Regions from separate parts of the Brachyspira pulli genome, predicted to be linked through region 2. Evidence: riboswitches for the same ligand, from Rfam matches in the RefSeq annotation. Region 2 holds a riboswitch; the other holds the start of a gene.
What was found. Region 2 has a riboswitch for thiamine pyrophosphate ahead of R4K56_RS07295 (peptide ABC transporter substrate-binding protein). Riboswitches for the same ligand answer to the same signal wherever they lie in the genome.

Region 1 (4,409 bases), on a different contig from region 2:
GATGTGAAGATTACTGCAATAAATAAATTAGAAAAATCTTCTGAACTAGATGTTGATTTTGCATGTTATATTATGAATGTAAATGGATATGGTGAATTAGAAACGGTATTAAAATCAATAAAGAAATCTGATTCTGTTTTTGCTGACTGTTTAGAAAGCTGGAGAGAATGTTTAAAAGCTCATAATAAAGATATAAGCGATAAAGATTTTGATAAGTTCTATATAAGTAACTATATTAGATTTGATACCTGCAGTAAGTCGGATCAGAAACAAGCTAATAAATACTGCAGTTTTGAATATTCTATGAAAAAAGATATATGGGACTTAGATAATAATATTTTAGATGATTTGAAAGAATTTTTAAGATTATTAATTTAAAAAATTAAAATAAATTAATAAAAAATTACAAAAACGCACTAATATAAACTTATAATCTATTATATTTTTTGCATATAGTATAAAGTTTTTTTAAGGTGATATTTAATGAAAAATGATAAAAACTATTATACTATAATACCTTCTGATGTAAGATATGATAAAAGATTAAAGCCATTATCAAAATTAATTTACGGAGAAATTACTGCACTTACTAATGATAAAGGCTATTGCTGGGCTAATAATAATTACTTTGCCGGAATTTATTCTGTGAGTAAAGATACCATTTCAAGAGCTGTAAAACAGTTAGAGGAGTATGGCTATATAAAATGCATTTATGATAAAAGTAAGCAGAATAATGAAAAAAGAAAAATATATATAAAAAATTATGTATCAGCAAAAAAGTCTATACAGTGTAGTAAAAAAAGCATAAACGGTATAGACAAAAAAGCCAAAGATAATAATAAATATAATAACTTAAATAATATAGAGAGTAAAGAAAAATTAGAAGTACAAACAGATAAAATAACATCGAAAATAATATCAGATAAAGAAATAAATTCTCCCTCTCATTGTTTTGATTTATTTGTTAATGAGATTATTAATACTTTTAATTTTCTTACAGGAAGTAAGGCCAGTAAATTATATCAGGTACATTCTTTTAAAACTAAATACAAGCAGGAAGAAATTAAATCAATTTTCTATGATAGGAAATTTGATTGGAAGGAATGTATTGGATTAGCAAAGGAAAAAGTAAAAGACAATGATAATTTATCATGTATATGGCTTGATTTTTTAAGCTATTTAAAAATTTATTTGATTAAAGGCGACAGAGAAAAAACTATTAAAAGACATTACACTAAAGAAGAATTGATAAAAAGAGAAGAAAGATTTAAAGAGATGGAGTTAATTAAAATACAAAGAGAGAAGGAAGAAGAATTAAAAATGCTTGAAGAAGAAAAAAGATTAGGTTTTGACAAGATGACAGAAGATGAAATAATTGAGTTTACAAAAAGAAATTTAAGAAGAGCTTGATTATATTTTTTATTGAAACTATTATATAATAAAATTATAAAAGGATAATAAGTTATGCTTGAGAATAAATATAATGATGAAAAGTTTTTTAATAAATACAGCGAAATGGAAAGGTCTAAATTTGGACTTAATGCTGCAGGAGAATGGGAGAGCTTAAAAAATATACTTCCTTCTTTCGAAAATAAAAATATTTTAGATTTGGGTTGCGGTTACGGCTGGCATTTGATTTATGCTGCCCAAAATAAAGCTAATTTGGCAGTCGGCTGCGATATATCAAGTAAAATGCTTGACGTGGCAAGAGAGAAAACTAAAAATATTGATAATATAAAATTGCTTATGTCTTCTATTGAAAGTATTGATGAAAATATAAAAAATGATGAAGAATTAAAGAATATAAAATTTGATATAGTTTTAAGTTCTTTAGCTTTGCATTATATAGAAGATTTTGACAGAGTAGTAAAAACAGTAAAACTTCTTTTGAAAGATGACGGGTATTTTGTATTTTCAGCAGAGCACCCAATATTTACAGCGTACGGAAGTCAGGATTGGCTGTATAATGATAATGGTGAAATAGTTTGTTTTCCTGTTGATAATTATTTTTATGAGGGAAAAAGAAATACTAAATTTTTAGGTGAAAGTGTTGTTAAATATCATAGAACAATAACAACTTATATTAACACTCTTATCAATAATGGTTTTATTATAGAAAATGTTACAGAGCCTACACCTTCAGAAAAAATGCTTAAAGATAATAAAGAAATGCAAAATGAATTAAGACGTCCAATGATGATTATAATAAAATCTAAAAAATATTGCTTATAGTAGTATATAGTCATTGAAATAATTTTATTTTGTTATATAATATTATAAAAATTAGGGGAGCTTGTAAAGGCTGAGAGTAAGTTTTATAACTTAGACCCTTATAACCTGTTGGATAATGCCAGTGTAGGGAAATATTTTTATTTATTAAAATAAGTTTTCTAAAATTATTTTCATTTTTTAATTCTTATACACTCATTATTTTCATTAAGGTTTCTATAAATTATTAATTTATATTTAAGGAAATTTTTATGAATAATGTTTCAAACTCTGAGAATGTTTTAAAAGACAATGATTTGACCATTAAATACAGTAAATCATCATATTTGAAATTTTTTATTTTAAGTGCTGTAGGTGTATTTATGTTTTTTATCAGCATAAATATTAATGGTGTGAAATCGATACCTATAGATCATTTAGTAAGTTTTATAAGAAAGATACCATTCGTTGAACCTTATTACGGTATAATAATTACTATGATAGGCGGAGTATTTCCTTTTATAAATAAGTCTTGGAATAAAAATAAAACAGAAATAGTATTTTCAATTATTAAACTTTTTGCAATACCTTTTGTTATAATGGCTTATTTCAAATTAGGCCCTGCTGACTTTCATAAACCTAATATGCTTCCTTTCTCTTACAGACTATTAACACAGGTTGCAGTTCTTATACCAATAGGTGCGGTATGTTTATCATTTCTTATTGATTATGGGCTTATGGCTTTTGTAGGAATATTTATGCGTTATATAATGCGTCCTATTTGGAAAACTCCGGGTATGTCATCAATAGATGCTTTGGCTTCTTTTATAGGCAGTTATTCTGTTGGACTTCTCATTACTAATAAAGTTTATAAAGAGGGATACTATTCTACCAAAGAGGCATGTATAATAGCTACAGGATTTTCTACAGTATCAACTACATTTATGGTTGTTGTTGCCAAAACTCTAGGTATTATAGATAAATGGAATATATACTTTTGGGGAACTTTGGCTATCACATTCATAGTTACAGCAATTACAGTAAGACTTTATCCATTAAGAAGTAAATCGGATAAAGGCTATTTGAATAGAGATGTAATTGAAGAACCTAAATTTACAGGAGGTAATATTTTTAGTAAGGCATTAGATGAGGGTGTAAAGGTTGCTGATAAACAAAATAATTTTTTAGATAACATATTAAAAAATCTCAAAGAAGGTTTATTGATATCAATATCTATAATGCCTAATTTTATGGCTATAACTTTTATAGGACTTTTAATAGTTAATTATACACCTTTATTTGATTTTGTTAGTTATATATTTTTACCGTTTACAAAATTACTAGGACTAGGAGATGAGGCTTATACAGTTGCCAAGGCTTGCTCTATAACAATAGTTGAGATGTTTTCTTCTTCAAGTATTATTATGGATTCAAGTCAATTAGCTAAAAGTGTAATAGCTATAGTATGCGTTTCTGAGATACTTTATTTTGCAGCACCTATTCCTTGTATGCTTGCTACCGACATTCCAATAAGGATAAGAGATATTATAGTTATATGGATAGAGAGAATAATATTTTCTTTGATATTGGCGGTGCCTTTTGCATATTTCTTTTTAATATAGCCTAGAGCGTAGGGAAAATAATAAGAAAAATTTTATGTGTATACTAAAAACACAATTTTAAATTTAGGTTATTTGTGGGGACTAGCACCACCGCTCTGCGTACTTCGTAACACCCCAGTTCTTTTGCGACCGTAGGGAGTGCCTGTGGTATTGGCACAAAGAACCTATATCCTCGACAGGCTCGGATACGCTTCGCGAAAGACTGCATTTTTATAGGCTATACCCTATATTTAATAGACATGTTTTTAATATAAAGTTCTAGCATTTGCGTTTTTTGCAACTTTTTTGAGCGGCAAAAAAGTTAATAATATATTTATAAAATATAGAAATTGAGAAAATATATTTATTTACTTAATAAACTTTTATATGCTTTACTAAAGTATAAATAATAATTAGTATTTAATCATACTATTCATATTTTATTTAATTATTTATTTTGTGTAATGATGAGTAATCAACCGCACATATAGTTGACATTTGATAAGATGAAACAGTGCCGTGCGGGAAGGTGCTGCGGCTCGCAGCTGCATATATAGTTAACTTTAATATTTATGTTGCAGTTAAAACATTTATTATAAA
Region 2 (4,409 bases):
TAATTATGGAGAATTACAGTGTTCTAAAGAAACATATAAATATTTTGATAAAGCTTTAAATAAAGATGTAAATATAGAATATACCTAAACAACTATACTTTGTCAAAAGTAAAGTTATATTTTTGTTTTGATATCTGGGGCTTTGCCCCATACCCCACTTCTTTTGCGACTGAAAGGAGTGCCTGTGGTGTTGCCACAAAGAAGCCTATATCCTCGATAAACTCGGATACGCTTTGCGAAGGGCTATATTTTAGCTTAAATTAATAGTTTATATTACATGTAAAACAATTTTAGTATGATTTAGTACTAATTCTATCCTTGCACTTTTTGCAACTTTTTGCGGCGGGAAAAAGTTGACTAAAAAAATGACAAACTCTAAAATTTTTAGTATATTATAAGGAATTAATATATTCAGATATTTATTATAAAGCTACTGACTTATTAAATTGGCAGAAATATGGTCAATATCATACATATATGAATCTTCCTTCACCTACACAATTAGACAGTTCTAAACCAAAAAGCTGGCAAGGAAGATTTGGATTAGAAAGTTTAAAAATGGCATTAGTAGGTGATTATATTTATTTATATGATCTTAGAGAAACATTTTATGAAGAAAATCCAGATGGCTCAAGAATTTTACCTGATTATACTGTAAGCAAAGACAAATATTATAGAATACATAGAGATAAAGATATGTCCGATCCAAATAATTGGGAGGAAGTAGGAAAAACTCCTTGGGGAAATGTTTCTGATTTTGAGGCTAAATATAATGATGGAAAATTTTATTTGGAAAATGGAAAGCAATATATGTATCAAAAGGTTAATAATGTATGGACTCTAACATCAATAAAAAATGATGATAAATGGGTTACAGAAAATTTTATAGATTGGCAAAAATTTATAGGAGAAACTCCTAAAGATATTGACTCATATATAGATGATTTCTATGGAGATTTAGAAGTAGTTAAAAAAAGAGATAAAACTCCTACGCCTCCTAACTGGGTAGAATATTACAATAAGGTATATTATCAAACTTATAATACTTATATGGTAACATACGATTTTTACAGATACTTTCTACCTATCCCTCCTATAAATGAAATAAAAGCAGCTTTTGATAGAGGAGAAACCGACTTTGTAATAAAACCTGAACATGTAAAAAATGCTGGCAAAAATCTATTTATGGTTACAGATGTTGATCCTAGATATGCTAAAGAAAGTGATTGGAGTTTATTAACACCTATAAATTATGATGAAAAATCTATAATATGGCATTCTGGAAAAGATACTATGCTCTTTAATATTAATAATAAAATAATACAATTAGTTGATTATACTGCAATTAAATCAAGAATACAAAATTATACTATATATAATCAAGTAATAAATGAATTAATGATGTATCATCGTAATTACTATCGTAATGGTGATTATTATGAATCTATGTATTATAAGGCACAAGCTGATATGCTTCAAATGATGATGAAAAATCCTGAAACATATTTATTGCCTGATGAACCGGTAGAATCATATATAATATAGTTTAAATACCATTTTGATAAATAAAACTATAAAGCTAGCTATAAAAATTGTAGAGTTTGAAAGTTTATTTGGCATAGCCTTTTAAGTTATACACAATATAGAGCAAATAATTTTTATTATCGCTTTAAAACTTAACAATATCATTATATAAATTTTATTGATAATATTATTTAGGCGACATAGAAAAGCGGACTTCGTAGATAAGCATAACAATAATAAATAATAATAATTTTTAAATATTAGAATTAAAATATAAAAAGCGAGTCGTAGCCAGCTAGTGAGTTTACTCACTAGCTTATTGTAGGCGTAGACGAGCATAACAATAATAAAAAATAATAATTTTTAAATATTGTAAATCTAATTATAAAAATTGTGAGCCTCTGGCAAGTTTACTTGACAGAGCCTTAGAGCGAACAATTTTTATTAGCAATAATAAAAAATAATAATTTATTATTGAAAAAAATAAAATATATTATATCATTTTTTCAACTTGGGGAGCTTGAAAAGGCTGAGAGGAAGTTTGTATAATTTTATAAAACTTCGACCCTTATAACCTGTTTGGGTAATGCCAGCGTAGGGAATTATCTCTTTTATTATTTTTTATTTATACATTTAATAAAATGAGACCTTTTCTAAAGTTGGTCTTGTTTTATTAAATATCTTAATCTAAAATAAATAAACAAGACTAAAATACAATTCAATAAAACAAGACAAACGGCGTTATAAAAATCTCGCTTTTATATTTAATAATTTAAGGAGCTTTTTATGACTTCAAAACTAAAATTTATTGTTCTATTATTTTTGTTTATATTAATTATATCTTGTAAAAAAGAAATAAAAAATATCAAAGATGAAATTACTGTGAATTTAGGATATGAACTTAATACTATAGACCCAGCTTTAAATGATGAAACTTATGGATTTATTTATATCAATCATGCTTTTGAAGGACTTCTTGATAAAGATATAAACGGAAACATTGTAGGAGGTGTTGCCGACAAATGGGAAATAAGCGATGACAGCCTTACATATACATTTCATTTAAGAGATAACGCCAAATGGAGCGATGGAAAAAAAGTTACTGCAGATGATTTTGTATATTCTTATAGAAGAGCAGTTGATCCGAAAACTGCATCACCTATAAGTTATTTAATGGAATATATAAAAAATGCTAAAGATATAATAAGAGGAAAACAGCCAGTAGAAAATCTTGGAGTAAATGCTATAGATGAAAATACTCTTACAATAGAACTTGAAGCACCTACCCTATACTTTACTGATATATTAGCTTCCGGAGGAGTTTATATGCCGGTAAGAAAAGATATAATAGAAAAATACGGTGATGATTGGACTTGGAAGTCTGAAACTTATATTGGTAACGGTGCATACAAAATGGTAGAAAGAAAGCCAGATGAATTATTAGCTTTTGAAATAAATACTAATTATTGGAATTATACTAATCAAGTAGCTAAAAAAATTAATTTTGTTTTGATAGCTGATGAATATATATCACTTAATGCAGTTAGAACAGGAGATGTTGATTTTTCTATAAATGCCCCTCCTATTGGTGAAATAGAAAATTTAATAAAAGATAATTTAATGGCTGTAAGCGATATTATAGGAGTTTATTATTTGGATTTAAATAATAAAGATAAAACATTATCAGATAAAAGAGTAAGAAAAGCATTATCTCTTGCAATAGACAGAAATTACATAGTATCAAATATAGGATACGGAAAACTAATAGCTGCAGAAGCATTCGTTCCGCCTGTAGTAAAGGGACTTGAAAAATCTTTCAGAGAAGAAAGCAGTAATTATATAATAGCAAACAATTATAGTAATAATGTAGAAGAAGCGAAAAGATTATTAGCTGAAGCAGGATACCCTAATGGTGAAAATTTCCCTATACTTGAAGTAAAAGTTTCATCTGGTTTTTATACTACAGTTTTGGAAGCAATTCAGCAAATGTGGAAAAATACTCTTAATATTGATGTAATGGTTAGAACAGAAGAATCAAAAATTACTTTGCCTTTCAGAGAATCAGGAAATTACCAAATGGCTAGAACAAGCTGGACTGGCGATTATAATGACCCGCTTACAATGCTTCAAATTATGACTAGCTACAGCGATATAAATTACGGAGGATTTTCTAATGCTAGATATGATTCTTTAATAGAGTTTGCTACAACTGCAACAAATGCACAAAAAAGAATGGAGGCTTTGAAAGAAGCTGAATCAATACTTTTTGATGAAGTTCCTATTATACCTTTTATATATAGAACTGATTTCTTGATAGTGAATCCTAAATTAAAAAATTATATTGATGAGCCTTTGGGAAGATATAAATTTAACTATGCATATATAGAAGAATGATATACTGAAAATTTTTAAGTTTGTCAACCGATGCACTTTATATAGAATTATCAACTTTTTTGCCGCACAAAAAAGTTGCTGCCTACGGCACGCTTCGCGAAAACGCAATTGCTAGAACTTTATATTTTAAGAATATACATTAAATATAGTGTAATACCCTAGTTTTAGGTCAAAAATGCAGTCTTTCGCGAAGCGTATCCGAGCCTGTCGAGGATATAGGTTCTTTTATACCAATACTTACAGTACTTCCTTCGGTCGTAAAAGAACTGGGGTGTTACGAAGTACGCAGAGTGGTGGGCAAAGCCCCAGATATAAAAAAGAAACTATAATTTTATTTTTGACAAAATATAGTTGTTTAGGTATATATTATAAAAATTATGTATTTAAAAAGATATAATAGAAAAGTATAAAACAAAAAATAAATAATATAAAATTATTTCATATAAAAAATTCATATTCTTATATCATCAAAGTGAATACTTGATAATACC

Region 1: another riboswitch for thiamine pyrophosphate. It lies ahead of R4K56_RS05315 (YjiH family protein); the one in region 2 lies ahead of R4K56_RS07295 (peptide ABC transporter substrate-binding protein).

Annotation. Positions count from the first base shown of each region.
Region 1 is NZ_JAWLQI010000016.1:29,188-33,596, forward strand. Features, by position in the region: gene R4K56_RS05300 (DUF3226 domain-containing protein) at 1-378, shown strand, start outside; gene R4K56_RS05305 (helix-turn-helix domain-containing protein) at 484-1,410, shown strand; gene R4K56_RS05310 (class I SAM-dependent methyltransferase) at 1,465-2,232, shown strand; TPP riboswitch at 2,276-2,379, shown strand; gene R4K56_RS05315 (YjiH family protein) at 2,481-3,830, shown strand.
Region 2 is NZ_JAWLQI010000025.1:12,470-16,878, forward strand. Features, by position in the region: gene R4K56_RS07285 (hypothetical protein) at 1-88, shown strand, start outside; gene R4K56_RS07290 (hypothetical protein) at 478-1,545, shown strand; TPP riboswitch at 2,027-2,142, shown strand; gene R4K56_RS07295 (peptide ABC transporter substrate-binding protein) at 2,311-3,918, shown strand.